Regions from separate parts of the Vibrio sp. R15-SG3-ISO1B genome, predicted to be linked through region 2. Evidence: predicted binding sites of a transcription regulator. Region 2 holds the regulator's gene; each other region holds the start of a gene.

What was found. Region 2 encodes MetJ, which represses methionine synthesis genes. Its sites were predicted from a motif close to TTAGACNTNTANANGTCTAA; they were not measured.
Region 1: a site for MetJ is predicted at 2,119-2,138, ahead of AC6R0S_RS07355 (MetQ/NlpA family ABC transporter substrate-binding protein). Genes of this name have one in related genera too.
Region 3: a site for MetJ is predicted at 3,761-3,780, ahead of metK (methionine adenosyltransferase). Genes of this name have one in related genera too.

What each region holds. Positions count from the first base shown of each region.
Region 1 is NZ_JCBDGG010000029.1:108,087-113,774, forward strand. It holds gene cra (catabolite repressor/activator) at 355-1,332, shown strand; gene AC6R0S_RS07350 (hypothetical protein) at 1,433-1,951, opposite strand; gene AC6R0S_RS07355 (MetQ/NlpA family ABC transporter substrate-binding protein) at 2,168-2,965, shown strand; gene AC6R0S_RS07360 (cobyric acid synthase) at 3,096-4,571, shown strand; gene modA (molybdate ABC transporter substrate-binding protein) at 4,568-5,323, shown strand; gene modB (molybdate ABC transporter permease subunit) at 5,313-5,688, shown strand, end outside.
Region 2 is NZ_JCBDGG010000007.1:5,619-11,306, reverse strand. It holds gene priA (primosomal protein N') at 1-96, opposite strand, end outside; gene rpmE (50S ribosomal protein L31) at 422-643, shown strand; gene AC6R0S_RS02330 (malic enzyme-like NAD(P)-binding protein) at 884-2,164, shown strand; gene metJ (met regulon transcriptional regulator MetJ) at 2,278-2,595, opposite strand; gene AC6R0S_RS02320 (O-succinylhomoserine (thiol)-lyase) at 2,856-4,022, shown strand; gene AC6R0S_RS02315 (bifunctional aspartate kinase/homoserine dehydrogenase II) at 4,022-5,688, shown strand, end outside.
Region 3 is NZ_JCBDGG010000005.1:42,421-48,108, forward strand. It holds gene endA (deoxyribonuclease I) at 1-455, opposite strand, end outside; gene AC6R0S_RS01455 (SprT family zinc-dependent metalloprotease) at 655-1,152, opposite strand; gene AC6R0S_RS01460 (DUF2189 domain-containing protein) at 1,242-2,042, opposite strand; gene metK (methionine adenosyltransferase) at 2,531-3,685, opposite strand; gene tkt (transketolase) at 4,044-5,688, shown strand, end outside.

The sequences.
Region 1 (5,688 bases), on a different contig from region 2:
TCATACAGTTCGTTCTCAGTCTGTGGGCGCGGAGTGCAACTTCTGTTGTCTCTTCTCGCTATTTACTTTCATCTGTTTACTGGGCAGTCAGTATAGCTTGCGACCAGTAACCACTTTAGTGAATCGATTCAGCAAATTCGCGCCACAAAAAAGTTTTAGCAAAGAATGGAGTAATATCGATGAGGTTCCCGCCTCAATAGTGTTCAACTTGGTTGAAAATAGTGACCTTACTCTTGTTTTATTCTTTGCTGAATCCTTTCAGCTTTTATACTGAAACGTTTCAGCTTATAATTCAACTCAGCGATAGATCTTTGATGAATTATTATGATCGTGCGCACAGATTAAGGTAGAGATATGACACTAGATGAAGTAGCCAAATTGGCCGGTGTGTCCAAGACAACCGCAAGCTATGTGATTAACGGTAAAGCACAAAAATATCGGATCAGCGAAAAGACACAACGTAAAGTGATGGCGGTGGTGGAAGAGCATAACTATCGCCCGGATCTTGCCGCCAGTACGCTGCGCGCAGGGCAAAGTCGATCGTTTGGGTTGGTGATCCCTGATTTAGAAAACACCAGTTATGCCAAGCTTGCAAAACTTCTCGAACAAAGCTCTCGAAAAGCAGGCTATCAAATATTGATCGCCTGTTCGGATGATGACGCTGATACGGAAAAAAATGTCGTCAATGCGTTGATCAGTCGTAAGGTCGATGGGCTGTTTGTGGCAAGCGCGATGCCAGACGCCAATGAATTTTATCTCGACATCCAACACAAGGGCACGCCGGTTATCGCGATTGACCGTCCCTTAGACGATGAGTTTTTTTCATGCGTGATCAGTGAAGACTTTGGCGCGGCGAATGAGCTCACTCACTCCGTAATTAGTGACGCCGTCACAACTATTGGCTTAATTGGTGCACTTCCAGACCTCAATATCTCTAAAGAGCGTGAGTTGGGTTTTAAGACGGCGGCAGAAGAGCGAGGTTGCAGTGTAGTAATTGGCTATGGTGACCACTTTAACCGTATTGACGCGAAAAAGGTGATGCGTACTTGGCTGGCCAACAATGAGCTCCCCAATGCGATTGTGACCACCTCGTATACATTGTTGGAAGGGGTATTAGACGTATTTCTCGAGCAACCAGATTTGGTTAAAGGCATCAAACTGGGGACCTTTGGTGATAATCGTCTGCTTGATTTCCTCCCCTTTAAAGTGAACTCTTTGCCTCAGCAATTTGAAATGATTTCAGACAGCGCGTTGGCGTTGGCACTTAACGCATCGGCAAAACGTTACCATCCGGGTATTGAGTTGATTCCACGTGAGTTGATTGTTCGCTAACCGTTTTAACTAAGATAAGGTTACTAAAACAGGGATACTAAAACCGTGGAACTAAAAAGCGCCAAGACGGCGCTTTTTTCACATCAGAGCAGCACGATCATCAGTACTGAAAACGAACGCTCATCGTCAATTGTGGACCATAGAGTCCGTTGTTTCTTGTCTCGGCTGATAGCGACATCTGCTGAGTAGAGTGAAAACGAAGTCCGGCGTGAAAGACAGAGGAATCATCCAAACGGCCTAATCGCATCGTCGCTTCGACTTGTTCAGTCAACCAAAGACGACCGCCAATGTTCATTTCAATCTGCGTGTCACTGTCACCTGCTACATATTTTGTTTGGTGAAGTAGCATTTGACCATACACATCCGCAAATTGTGTTACTGGTCCATTAAAACCGATACCACCGGCAACGTCATAATCGCCATCAAACTGAGAATCGGCGCGAATGATCAAATGGGAATTTTCCGTGAATAGAGTGGTGAACTCACCGCCTAATGTCGAGGGATTGGCGCCTACACGCACTTCAAAGTAGTTGTAGCTGAAGTTATTCGCTTGTGCTGATGTCGCCGCAAGAGCCAGCGCGCTGGTAAGTAGGATTTTTTTCAAAACAGTCTCCGACATTGTCAATTTTCCGTCTAAGCGCCACATTGGCTTGGCGTTTTTGCCTAATGAAAAAAATATTAGCAAGTTTTAAGCCAGCCATTTGAGGTGGGTGTCATTATTGATGATTTAAAATGATTTGTCGCCTACGAATTGAATTGATTGATTTTTTATATAGAAAGCTTACAGTGGAGCTCTAGCCATCTAAAAGGCTTTTATTAACAATGAGAGGGAAATATGAAGTTAATCAGTAAGGTGTCGTTGTTAGCATTCATCACGGTAGTCGGACTTACCGGGTGCGGCGAAAAAGAAGAGTCAGTGATTAAAGTTGGAGCGACGGTTGGCCCACACGCCCAGGTTGTCGAGGCGGTAGCAAAACAAGCCGAGCAGCATGGGTTAAAGGTGCAAGTGATCGAGTTTTCGGATTATGTCACGCCAAACGCGGCGCTTGATGATGGCAGTATCGATATCAATAGTTATCAACATCAACCATTTTTAGACAGTTTTAATCAAAATCATGGTACAGAACTTGTCTCAATCGGCCGTTCAATCCTCATGCGTATGGGACTTTACTCAAATAAATACCGCACTTTAGATGCGTTGCCAGAGAAAGCGCGTATCGCGATACCTAACGATCCGACTAATGGTGGTCGCGGTCTATTATTGCTTGCTGATGCGGGAGTGATCACCCTGAAAGAGGGCGTTGGATATGCGGCAATGCTCACTGATGTTGTGGACAACCCTAAACAGTTCGAATTCATCGAGGTCGATGCGGCGCAGTTACCCAGAACTCTGGATGATGTCGATGCTGCGGCAATCACGATGAACTATGTGATGTCATCAGGGCTTGATCCGCAGAAACAGAGTATTTATCTCGAATCGACCGATGCCCCGCTCGCTGTTATGGTCATCGCGACCCGTAAAGGGGAAGAGACTAAACCTGAGTATCAGCAGTTTGTTGAGATCTTCCAATCGCAAGAGACTAAAGCCTTCCTAGCCAAGCAGTTTGGTAGCACGATTGAGGCGGCGTTCTAATTCGCAGAATGATTGAGAGCCCGAGGCATTACCACCTCGGGCTTTTTTTATCGAAACATTAGCGATTGCAAGGTGGGAGTGGTATCGTCAGCCAACATAACGGATGGATTTATTGTAGTTTTTTCTTTATATGAAAACGCCTCTTCAAGCCCTAATGGTACAGGGTACAACCTCTGACGCAGGAAAAAGCGTCGTCGTGGCAGGTCTTTGCCGAGTGTTGGCTCGCCGTGGTGTGCGAGTTGCCCCATTTAAACCACAGAATATGGCGTTAAACAGCGCCGTAACCTCTGATGGTGGTGAAATTGGTCGCGCCCAAGCGGTGCAAGCTTTAGCCGCCGGTGTTGAGCCTAGTGTACATATGAATCCAGTGTTACTTAAGCCTAATTCCGATACTGGCGCACAGGTGATCGTGCAAGGTAAAGCACTGAGTAATATGGAAGCGTGTGGTTACCAGAACTACAAACAGTTAGCACTGCCTTTTGTGATGGACTCGTTTAGTCAACTGACCGAACACTATGATTCGATTATGATCGAAGGCGCTGGTAGCCCAGCAGAAATCAATCTACGTGAGAATGATATCGCCAATATGGGCTTTGCTGAGGAGGCGGATGTGCCCGTCGTGATTGTCGCCGATATTGACCGGGGCGGCGTGTTTGCTCACTTATACGGCACTCTGGCCCTGCTATCAGAGAGCGAGCAGCAGCGAGTCAAAGGATTTATTATTAATCGCTTTCGTGGTGATATTTCACTGCTCGAACCTGGCCTTGATTGGCTGGAAGAAAAAACCGGCAAGCCTGTCATCGGCGTGTTGCCCTATCTGCACGGGTTTGAGTTAGAGGCGGAAGATGCCATCAATACTCAGCAATCGCTCAATTCGAGCGCGAAGATTCAGGTTGCGGTGCCAGTGTTTACTCGGATCAGCAATCACACCGATTTTGATGCGTTAAGAAGCAACCCAGACATTCACCTTAGATACGTAGGTAAGGGGGAGTCGCTGTCGGGAGCAGACGTCATTATTTTGCCGGGCTCAAAATCGGTCCGCAGCGATCTTGCCTACTTAAGCAGTCAGGGATGGGATCGCGATATCCAGCGTCATCTTCGTTTAGGCGGCAAAGTGATTGGCATTTGTGGTGGATACCAAATGCTGGGTCAGAAAATTGATGATCCTTTGAGGTTAGAAAGTGACGCAGGCAGCACTGCAGGGCTAGGGTACTTACAGACTGAAACGGTGATCACCGACTCCAAAACGCTAACGAATGTGGATGGCCAACTCTCATTAAATGGCAGCACGGTGCCCGTATCAGGCTATGAGATTCACGCTGGTCGCACTCAAACCACAGATGTATCGCCCATTATGCTCAGTTCGGGTGAGAGGGATGGCGCGTTGAGTGAGTGTAATCAAGTCTTTGGGACCTATTTACATGGTATCTTTAACTCGGCCGAGGCGACGACGCAGATTATGCGTTGGGCAACCGGTGAGGATATCGGCGCGATAGACCATAATGCGCGCCAACTTGAAGCCATCGATCGTATTGCTGATGCCATCGAGCAGCATTTGAAACTGGATTTACTCTGGCCAGAACTAGAGACACAGAACAAACAATGAAACAACGATTTTCACTTTTCTTCGCTTTGTGGTTAAGCCTTGCTTTTCACGCTCAGGCGCAAGACAAACTCACGGTCTATGCTGCCGCGTCGATGACCAATGTGGTCTCAGAGCTCGTGAATGAATTCGAGCAGCAGCGTGATGTTTCGGTGACCACTGTGTTTGGTGGCTCGTCATCCCTAGCGCGGCAAATTGCCTATGGCGCTCCCGCAGACGTGTTTATTTCAGCGAACCATCAGTGGGTGCAATATTTGATCGACAACGGCAGTGTAGAACCACACCAGGTGAAACAGATAGCGGCAAACCAACTCGTCGTCATTGCCAAGAAGCAGATCGCTTTGGCTGTCGGGGACGTTCAATCTTGGCAACAAGCGCTAAACGGGCAAAGACTCGCGGTTGGGCAAACCGACACGGTTCCCGCTGGTATCTATGCGAAACAAGCGCTGACTTGGCTTGGCGTCTGGCAGAGCGTAGAGATGTCGCTCGCGCCGAGTAAAAGTGTTCGTGCTGCTCTAGCGTTAGTGGAGCGAGGTGAAACGCCATTAGGGATTGTCTACAAAACCGATGCGATGCAATCAGAGACGGTGACAGTGGTAGCCACGCTTTCAGAGCGTAGCCACGAACCGATTCAATATCCTGCTGCTGTTGTGAGTGACAATGTCACGGCGAACGAATTTCTTGATTATTTGCAAACGCGTGACTCAAGAGCCCTGTTTACACAATACGGATTTTTAGTCAGTGATGCTCAGTGATTACGAGATTCAAGCCTTATCGCTCAGTTTGAAAATAGCGGGGGTGGCGGTGCTATGGCTGATCCCCCTCGGTATCTTGTTGGCGTGGTTGCTGGCTAGAAAGTCGTTTCTCGGACGTAGTGTGCTAGATAGTCTTATCCACCTACCACTGGTGTTACCCCCTGTTGTGATTGGCTATTTGCTGCTGATTTCCCTTGGTCGCCAAGGCTGGCTTGGCCAGTATCTGTTTGAGCATTGGGGGCTGGTCTTCGCCTTCAGTTGGAAAGGCGCGGTAATTGCGTGCATGATTGTCTCTCTACCATTGATGGTCAGGGCGATTCGTTTGAGTCTAGAGTCCATCGACCCACGCCTTGAAGAAGCAGCGG
Region 2 (5,688 bases):
CCCACCAATCACTGGAAAAAGGTGTCCAGGGATTTGATAGTCAAACTGTTTATCTAGTGGTACGGGTAACGCGACTCGGGCGATGGTGGGTCTCATTCAGTCTTTCACTGCAGGTCGATGACGCGTTTAGTCTAAGGGAAAAGGCAGAGTGAGAAAAGCCAGCGCATCTCAGTGTCTGTATGAGGAGGCGCGGGTAACGCCACTTCGCGATAACATCCATGCCTCTCCCTCTCCTGCAGCGGCTAAAAAAGTAGCGATTTCTGCCCCAAATCGGTTGATCCTAGGCGTACTATTCATTACTATATCGCGCCTTAGAGATATGGCTGCTCTGGCAGCGGTGTCCTAAATCCATTTTACATTAACTACGTGTGGTGTCCGGCTCTGAATCGGATAGCGACACGGCCTATATTGAGGTTACCCCATGAAAGCTGGAATCCACCCAGAATACAAAGCAGTAGCAGCAACTTGTTCTTGTGGCAACACATTTGAGTTCAAATCTACTCTAGACAAAGAATCAATCCACCTAGACGTATGTGACAAATGTCACCCATTCTACACTGGTAAGCAACGTATCGTTGATACAGGCGGCCGTGTAGATCGCTTTAACAAGCGTTTCGGTGCTCTATCAAGCGGTAAGAAGTAATTCCTTCTCGCGGATAGGAAAAAGGACGCTGCGGCGTCCTTTTTTGTTGCCAGAAATTTAGAGCAATTAACCTATTCACAGCAAAACCCGCAGTCATATCTCTTTCTATCTGGTCTAATCTCCAGTCGTTTCCCACATATTACCCTACTCGCTCGCATTCTGACCTAGGCAGCTTGACTCAGTTCCTCTAAAATGATTAACCCCCTTTGTGCTGAATCATTTTAACGAGTACCTATTTCTATGCCTGATGACCACCGTCAAGACCTGACCCCTGAAGAACAATTTCGCCAAAAAGCGCTCGACTACCATGCCTTTCCAAAACCAGGCAAGATCTCTGTCGAGCTGACCACCCAAGCAGAAACCGCGCAAGATCTCGCGCTCGCCTACAGCCCAGGCGTGGCCGAGCCGGTACGAGAGATCGCTCAAAACCCCGATAATGTCTATAAGTACACTGCAAAAGGCAATATGGTGGCAGTGATCTCCAACGGCACAGCGATTCTTGGCCTAGGTAATCTTGGCCCACTGGCATCAAAGCCCGTGATGGAAGGCAAAGCCCTGCTGTTTAAGCGCTTTGCAGGTTTGGACTCCATCGACATCGAAGTCAAACATCGCACCATCGATGAGTTTGTCGACACGGTCGCCAACATCGCGGATACCTTTGGCGGCATCAACTTAGAAGACATCAAAGCGCCAGACTGCTTTGAAATCGAAAAACAATTAATTGAGCGCTGTGATGTGCCAGTCTTCCATGATGACCAACACGGTACCGCCATTGTGACGGCTGCTGGCATGTTAAACGCCATTGAGCTGCAAGGTAAAAAACTGGAAGACGCCGTGATTGTCTGTCTGGGCGCCGGTGCGGCTGCCATCGCTTGTATGGAGCTGCTGATCAAGTGCGGCGCGATGCGCGAGAAAATTTACATGCTGGATCGCAAAGGTGTGATCCACACTCGACGTGATGATCTCAACGAATACAAACAACTGTTTGCCAACAACACCGACAAACGTACGCTGCAAGATGTCATCGAAGGCGCCGATCTGTTCCTTGGCGTTTCTGGTCCTAACCTGTTATCGCCAGATGATCTTAAATTGATGGCCGACAAACCCATCGTGTTTGCCTGCTCTAACCCAGATCCTGAGATCAAACCTGAGCTCGCTCATGATGTACGCAATGACCTCATTATGGGTACAGGTCGCAGTGACTACCCGAACCAAGTCAACAACGTACTTTGCTTCCCGTTTATTTTCCGTGGCGCACTGGATGTACGTGCTAGCGAGATCAACGATGAGATGAAGCTCGCTGCCGTAGCGGCGATCCGTCAACTGGCGAAGGAAGAGGTCCCTGCCAATGTTCTGACCGCCGCGGGTGTGGATTCACTCTCGTTTGGCCCAGACTACATTATTCCAAAACCGATGGACCCAAGACTACTCCCCCGCGTCGCCAAAGCGGTCGCGTTAGCCGCGGTAGAATCCGGGGTGGCACGCATTGAGCTGCCTGACCATTACATGGATATCGAGTAACCTTGACGCCCACTACCAGCCACGACCTTTGTCTCTGGCTGAGCAAAAACAACAAAGCCGCTGACGATGTCAGCGGCTTTTGCATTCAAATTCGGTGCAAAACAGGGCGAGCGTTAGTCGTCAAACGCCTCAAACTCAATCCCCATCTCCGTCATCAGCTTTTTCACTTCAGCGGGAATATCATCTGGACGGTCTTTACGCAAATCTTCATCCGTCGGTAATGGTTGACCTGTGTAAGCGTGCAAGAACGCTTCACACAACAACTCACTGTTGGTGGCATGACGCAGGTTGTTGATCTGGCGGCGCGTACGCTCGTCTGTTAATACCTTAAGGACTTTAAGTGGGATGGAGACCGTGATTTTTTTCACTTGCTCACTTTTCTTACCGTGTTCTGCGTATGGGCTAATGTATTCGCCATTCCAGTCTGCCATTGCGCACCTTTATATTTGCGTATGAGTGTTTAAACCACAATTTTAACGGTATTTATGGCTACAAGCAAAGACATATAGACGTCTAGAAGTGTTGACGTCTTAAAAAATGAGAAGTAAAGTGGTTGGCGATAGGAGTGGAATCGGCCCAAACTGTGAGTGTGTCGCAGCACTACACCACATTGGGTGCCGGATACACCTGATAAGCAACAGGTATATCGCATTCCCTAAAACAAGTCACTACTGTTCGCAAGGAAAACGCTATGAGCACGCGCAAACCCGCCACCATCGCGGTACGTACTGGTATCGAGTCAGACACCCAACATCACGCTGTCGTTCCCCCTATTTATCTCTCGACCAATTACGGATTTCCGGCGTTTGGTGAAGTGCCGAAATACGATTACACGCGTTCTGGCAACCCGAACCGTGGCCTGCTTGAAACGGCGCTGTATGAATTAGAAGGTGGAGAAGGCGCAGTGGTGACCAACTGTGGCACCTCAGCGCTCAACCTTTGGGTGTCTGCGTTTGTCGGGCCAGATGATTTGATTGTCGCGCCACACGATTGCTACGGTGGCACCTATCGACTCTTCAATACCCGTGCGCAAAAAGGCGACTTCAACGTGTTGTTCGTCGACCAATCCGATGACGCAGCCTTGACCGCCGCCATCAACCAGAAACCCAAGCTTATCCTGTTGGAAACGCCATCAAATCCTTTGGTGCGTGTGGTGGATATCGAGAAAGTCTGCCAGCAAGCGAAACAAGTCGGCGCACTGGTCGCGGTTGACAATACCTTCTTAACCCCGATTTTTCAGAAGCCACTCGAACTGGGTGCGGATTTCGTTATTCACTCAACCACCAAATACATCAACGGTCACTCCGATGTGATTGGCGGCGTGGTGATCACCAAAACCAAAGTGCACGCTGAGGAACTGGCTTGGTGGGGCAACTGCATTGGGGCCACCGGCACGCCGTTTGATAGCTACATGACGCTGCGCGGCATCCGCACGTTAGGCGCACGAATGAAAGTGCATGAACAAAGCTCGGCAAACATTCTCGACTTTCTGAAAACAGAGTCACTGGTCGGCCGCATCTATCACCCAAGCTTGCCGGATCACCCTGGCCATGGCATCGCTAAGAAACAACAATCAGGCTTTGGTTCTATGCTCAGCTTCGAGTTCGCTGGCAGCTTTGAAGAACTGAAACAGTTTGTCGGTGAGCTGAAACTCTTCTCGCTTGCAGAATCGCTAGGCGGCGTAGAAAGCCTCATTTGTCACCCAGCGTCAATGACCCACCGTGCGATGGGAGAAGCGGCACTGGCCGAGGCAGGTGTCTCTCAGCAACTGCTGCGTCTGTCTGTCGGTCTTGAAGATGCCGATGACCTGATTGACGATCTCAAGCAAGCCTTTAACTGTGTGAAGGAGTCCGCGTAATGACGACATCGCGTCAACTGCATAAATTTGGTGGTAGCAGCTTAGCGGATCCGGAGTGCTACCGCCGGGTAGTCACCATACTCAAAGAATACTCTGGCAGCGATGATCTGATCGTTGTCTCAGCGGCCGGTAAAACCACCAATCATTTGATTGAATTTACCGAAGCGCTCTATAAAGACGGCCGCCTTGCCCATGAAGCGTTGCAGTCGGTACGACAATTCCAAACAGGGCTTATCGAAGCCTTGATTGACAGTGACGACGAACAAGCGCACATGCTGGCGACGCTCAAAGACGAGTTCACCACCCTCGGCGAATTAAGCGCCCCGTTAAGCGAGGCGGAGCGAGCTGCGGTACTTGGCCACGGTGAAATGTGGTCCTCAAGACTGCTCGCTGCGCTATTGAATCAAGCGGGCTTACCAGCCATCGCGCAAGACTCTCGCACTTTCTTACGGGCAGAAACCGGCACGCAACCTGAAGTGGATCGTGGTCAGTCCTACCCACTACTGAAGGAAATTTTGGCGCAACACTCACAGCGTCGTCTGGTGTTTACCGGCTTTATGGCGCAAAACCAAGCAGGCCAAACCGTGCTGCTTGGCCGAAACGGATCCGATTACTCTGCCACCGTGATTGGCGCGCTCGCAGAGGTCAGTCGCGTCACGATTTGGAGTGACGTTGCTGGCGTATACAGCGCAGACCCTCGCCTTGTCAGTGATGCTTGTCTTCTGCCCCTATTGCGACTGGATGAAGCAAGTGAACTGGCACGCCTTGCCGCCCCCGTGCTGCATAGCCGTACCTTGCAGCCTGTCGCTCAAAGTACGATGGACTTACACTTGCGCTGCAGTTACGACCCTGAATCTGGCTCTAGCCGCATTGAGCGCGTCCTCGCCTCTGGGCGTGGTGCCAAGATCATCTCCTCACTCAATGACGTGTTGTTGATTCAGTTAAACTTCGCCTCTGGCCATGATTTCAATCGCATGGAAAAAGAAGTGCTGAGCAGTTTGAAACGCGCCCAACTTGAACCTTTGACTTATGAAGTCCAAGCGGATAAGCACTCATTACGCCTTGCTTATACCTCGGAAATTGCAGGGGGCGCTTTAGGCTTCTTACAAGATTCCGCCATCGCAGCAGAAATTAAACTCAAGGAGGGCTACGCCCTTGTCGCTGCCGTAGGCGCTGGTGTCACCAACAACGCCAACCACTGTTACGGCTTTTACCAGAAGCTCAAGTCATCGCCTGTCGAGTTCATCTCTGAATCTCGTTCCGGTCTCAGTTTGGTGGCTGTCTTACGCCGCACCGAAACCGAACCACTCGTTAAGGCGATTCACAATCAACTTTTCCAAGCACAAAAACGAGTCGGCATCGCCCTATGCGGCAAAGGCAACATTGGCTCCAGTTGGTTAACCCTGTTTGCAGAACAAAAAGCAGAGCTAGAAAAGCGTCGTGGAATGAGTTTTGAGCTCGTGGCGGTGATCGACAGTCAAACCTATTGGTTTAATGACCAAGGCATCGAACCTAGCGCGGTCAGTGAGCATTTCGATGAAGAGTCTATCCCATATCAGCAAGGCGAGTGGATTCAGCGCCTCGGTGCGATTCAGGGCTATGACGATGTGGTTGTACTCGACGTGACGGCGAGCAAAGAGTTAGCTGAGCGCTACCTCGATATCGC
Region 3 (5,688 bases), on a different contig from region 2:
TGCATCTCACAGCGCCCATAGCTCACCCCTTGAACCCCATTCCACTGGCTAAAGTTGTAATTTGAACGATCGCCGTTGACCTCACCAATCGCTGGGGTCAAGTTATGCAAATCGGCTTCCATCGAGCGAAATTGCTGATCGTTTTTAGTGCAGTATTTACGCCCACCTTGTTGCCAGCATTGGCGCTGATGACCAAATTGCCAAGCAGGCACCACATGCTCCCACTCAATGCGAGAGGCTCGGCGCTCTTGCTTACGCACCTGATAGCCGCACGAGTTAAGATCCGGCGTGCCTTTGCGCCCTTGCCACTCAATATTGCAGCCACAGTAAAAGCTGGTGGGGTGATCGGCGTAGATCTTGACCGCCTCTTTCTTTGCTTTGGAAAAAGAGGACGGCGGCGCTGCGTGCGCGAAAGAGAAAGCAGAAGAGAGCGTCACCGCTAGCAGCGAGCTCATCACAGTAAACCAAACGGGCAGTCGAGACATAATGAAACCTGAGTGAGCGTTAAAGCATGAAAAAAGTATTATTTTTCACAGTCTAGCACGCAAAAAGGTAGGATTTTAGTGATGATGTTATTTGTTACGCTGAACGAGATCGCGCCACAGGGTGTGATTTAGTGGGGATAGATAGCTGGCAGGGATGGAGTGCGGGTGATTACGACAACTGTTTGCCAGAAAATACCAGTGTCTGCTGACACTGTTGGCAGCGATAGCTTGCCTGTTTGCGCTGCACTTTATTGTGGCGTCGAATAGAGAGCGGGTAGTCACGACACGCACAACGGTATTCAAAGGTTTTACCCTGAACAGAGGTGACAGCAAAGCTGTGGGTGGTGTTGGCTTTGACACCGAACACTGACTCCATGACCCCTTGCCACTCTTTGCCGTGCGGGCGAACGCGACCATAAACTTGATAGGTGACAAGGTGGGCCACTTCATGGGGGATCACTTCTTGGAGAAACGCCGCTTGATTCTCCGCAAACAACACCGGATTGAGGCGGATTTCATTGAGTTGCAGGTACGCTTTTCCTGCCGCTTTGCCGCGCAGCTTAAACGAGAGCGTTGGCATAGGAAACGGCCGGCCGAACGCCTGGCGGGCTTGCTCGATGCATTGTGCGATCACTCGCTGAGTTGAATAGGTGAGGGTCAAATCCACAGGTGACTCATCTTCGCTGGCAGAGATACAGGATAAAAAACGCCCCGAGAGAGCTCGGGGCGTTCACTATACCTCAAATAGGCCACATGTTAAGGGTGATGGCGTTTCTTAATCACCTCATGATACGCGTGCCAAGTGGCGTAGCCGAGTATCGGCATCGTAAAGAGCATCCCGATACCATAAGTGGCAAAGCCAATTAAGATTCCGCCACAAATGATCGCAGCCCAGACGATCATGGCACCAATATTGGATTTAACGGCGTTAAAGCTACTGAATACGCCAGTCATCATATCCACGCGTCGCTCCATCATCAGCGGAATGGCAAACGCTGAGATACTGAACACAACACACGCCAGCACTAAACCCACTAATGAGCCGATGATCAAGAAGGGGAGAAAGTCGCTCAACGGCGCCCCTTGTACTGAAGGGTAAAGTGCATGCAACAGCGCCGCGATACGCATCCAAAAAATCATACACACCGCAAGCAGCACGGCAAACGCCCATTGTGAGGTGGAGTTGCGCCCGATGGCTTTCATCGAGTGAAGCAAACTGGGTTTATGTCCGCGCTCTCGCTCCCAGCTTGCGTCATACAAACCGAGCGCTAAAAAAGGCCCAATGAGCATATAGACGACCAGACTGGGCATCACCACAAGGTGTGTGCCTTGCCACTGGACGAGGAGAACAATGCCGATGGCCGCCGCCATAAAGCACAAGCCGTAGAAAGCGCTAATCAGCGGCATGCGAACAAAGTCGTGCAAGCCGAGCGCGAGCCAATGAAATGGGGCAGAGATACTGACCTGATTACACGGTATGGTGCGCGCGTATTCGTGGTCGCTGACTTCCTTATGTTTTTGCTCTTTGAAGTCATGTGGGTTAACCGTACGAGGCATAACTCCTCCTTGATCAATCTCGATTCTCATCCTCTTCTTTGCCTTTTGAGTGGTGGCCGAGAAAAGGGGTTGTTACGTATTTGTAAACAAAAGACGTTTTTAAACGCAAGCCGTTCGCAAACACGAGAGAGTGCTGACCCGATTCGCTGATGTGCTCCTAGACGCTGACGTTAAAGGGTGTGAACTCTCAGTTTCATGTTGATGCCGTGATCTGAACACAAGCTTTGCGCGTGTTACTCGGCGCAGAGGGGATGGCAGTCACGTCTGGTTTTATACGTAAAGACGTCATCCTTGGATGCGTTCATTTAACATATTGTTAACTATTGACCTCAATGGCGTAAATTACAACCTGGGAGGTTAAATTTTGTTCAATGATGGGTGGGGGGGATGCGAGGTCGGGGTGAGCAAAGCGAGCGAGGAGGCTAGATGGCAGGCAAAAGAAAGGGCTTTTGGCGAACCAAAAGCCCTGAAATAGTGTGGCTCAGTGATTACTTGAGACCAGCGAAGTCACGCAGTTCTGCGGCTTTATCCGTCGCTTCCCAAGGGAACTCTTCACGACCGAAGTGGCCGTAAGCGGCGGTCTTCTTGTAGATCGGCTGAAGTAGGTTCAGCATCTCTTGCAGGCCGTATGGACGTAGATCGAAGAACTGACGTACCGCCTCAATGATGATGTCGTGCGAGACTTTCTCAGTACCGAACGTTTCCACCATGATAGACGTTGGATCCGCAACACCGATTGCGTAAGACAATTGGATTTCACAGCGATCTGCCATACCCGCTGCGACGATGTTTTTCGCCACGTAGCGTGCTGCGTAAGCGGCACTACGGTCTACTTTCGATGGATCTTTACCAGAGAATGCACCACCACCGTGACGCGCTGCGCCGCCGTAGGTATCAACGATGATCTTACGACCGGTCAAACCACAGTCGCCCATTGGGCCACCGATAACAAAACGACCGGTTGGGTTGATGAAGAAGTTAGTGTCTTTGTTGAGCCACTCAGCTGGTAGAACAGGTTTGATGATCTCTTCCATTACCGCTTCGCGCAGATCCGGCGTTGAGATAGAGTCACAGTGCTGAGTTGACAGTACGACCGCATCGATACCAACGATCTTACCTTCGTTGTACTGGAACGTAACCTGAGATTTTGCATCTGGACGCAACCATGGCAGTGTGCCGTTCTTACGTACTTCCGCTTGCTTTTGCACTAGGCGGTGTGAGTAAGTGATAGGCGCTGGCATGAGGACTTCAGTCTCGTTACATGCGTAACCAAACATGATGCCTTGGTCACCGGCACCTTGCTCTTTTGGATCCGCTTTGTCGACACCTTGGTTGATGTCTGGAGACTGTTTACCGATGGTGTTTAGCACTGCACACGAATCCGCGTCAAAGCCCATGTCAGAGTGAACGTAGCCAATTTCACGTACGGTTTGGCGCGTTAACTCTTCGATGTCTACCCATGCAGAAGTGGTGATTTCACCGCCGACCATGACCATACCGGTCTTGACGTAGGTTTCACACGCTACGCGAGCTTTTGGATCTTGCTCGAGGATCGCATCGAGAACCGCATCTGAGATTTGGTCTGCAATTTTATCTGGATGGCCTTCTGATACGGATTCAGAAGTAAACAGGTGCTTAGCCATGAGAGCTCCATTTAATCTGTTGGATGGGCGTCATTGCTCGCCCAGCACAAAAATAAGGTTAAATTATGTAGGTGTATCTACATCTAGACGTCTATTCTAGTTTTGCGTGCTCGAATTACAAGTTATTTTTGTGATTTAAGTAGAGTAAAAACGCGTATTTTTCTCAATCCGCCGCGTGAGGTAAAGAGCAATCGTTTGCATCAAGCAGTAACGAAAACCGGCGGTCTTCGAGAAATTTGCAATAAATATCGTAGATCTGGCGTTGATTAGACAGTAATCGATTGCACCCGCGCAGATGCTCTGCGAGAATTATCGCCCACATTAGTTATCAATTCGCTTAATGCATTCAGGAGCAGACATGTCTTCTCGTAAACACTTGGCCAATGCAATTCGTGCACTTAGCATGGATGGTGTTCAACAAGCTAATTCCGGTCACCCAGGCGCACCGATGGGGATGGCGGATATCGCCGAAGTTCTTTGGCGTTCACACTTAAACCACAACCCAGCGAACCCAGAATGGGCAAACCGCGACCGTTTTGTGCTATCAAACGGCCACGGCTCAATGCTGATTTACTCTTTGCTGCACCTAAGTGGTTACGAGCTGTCTATTGATGATCTGAAAAACTTCCGTCAGCTTCATTCAAAAACGCCGGGCCACCCAGAATATGGTTATGCACCGGGCGTAGAAACCACTACTGGTCCTCTTGGCCAAGGTATCACTAACGCAGTGGGCATGGCGCTGGCAGAGAAAGCATTAGCGGCGCAGTTCAATAAAGAAGGCCATGACATCATCGACCACTTCACCTACGTATTCATGGGGGATGGCTGTTTGATGGAAGGGATCTCTCACGAAGCATGTTCACTAGCGGGCACTCTGGGCCTTGGCAAGCTGATCGCTTTTTGGGATGACAATGGCATCTCGATTGATGGTGAAGTGGAAGGTTGGTTCTCTGACGATACACCAAAACGCTTTGAAGCTTACGGTTGGCATGTTATTCCAGCTGTCGATGGCCATGATGCTGAGGCGATCAACGCCGCCATCACTGCCGCGAAAGCGGACCCTCGCCCTACTCTAATTTGTACTAAGACCATCATCGGTTTTGGTTCACCAAACAAAGCGGGCTCTCACGATTGTCACGGCGCGCCACTAGGTGCAGACGAAATCAAAGCTGCGCGTGAGTTCCTAGGTTGGGAGCACCCAGCATTTGAGATTCCAGCAGACGTATATGAGCAGTGGGATGCGAAAACCGCAGGCGCAGCATCTGAAGCGGCGTGGAACGCTCAGTTTGAGGCTTACGCAGCGGCGTACCCAACAGAAGCGGCGGAGCTGAAACGTCGTCTCAACGGTGAGCTTCCTGCGCAATGGGAAGAGAAAGCGAATCAAATCATTGCTGATCTGCAAGCCAACCCAGCGAACATTGCCTCGCGCAAAGCGTCTCAAAATGCGCTTGAAGCGTTCGGTAAAATGCTGCCTGAATTTATGGGCGGTTCGGCGGACCTTGCGCCATCCAACTTGACCATGTGGTCGGGCTCAAAATCACTGGAAGCAGACGATTTCTCAGGGAACTACGTTCACTACGGTGTGCGTGAGTTCGGTATGACGGCCATCATGAATGGTATTGCGCTGCATGGTGGTTTTGTCCCTTACGGTGCGACCTTCTTGATGTTTATGGAGTACGCTCGTAACGCGATGCGTATGGCCGCGCTGATGAAAATTCAGAACATCCAAGTGTACACGCATGACTCGATTGGTCTGGGTGAAGATGGCCCAACGCACCAACCCGTTGAGCAAATGGCGTCACTTCGCCTAACGCCAAACATGAGCACATGGCGTCCATGTGACCAGGTGGAATCTGCGGTCGCTTGGAAATTGGCGATTGAGCGTAAAGATGGCCCAACGTCTCTGATTTTCTCTCGTCAAAACCTCGCGCAGCAAGAGCGTGACGCTGAGCAAGTGGCTAACATCGCTAAGGGTGGTTACATCCTAAAAGATTGCGCGGGCA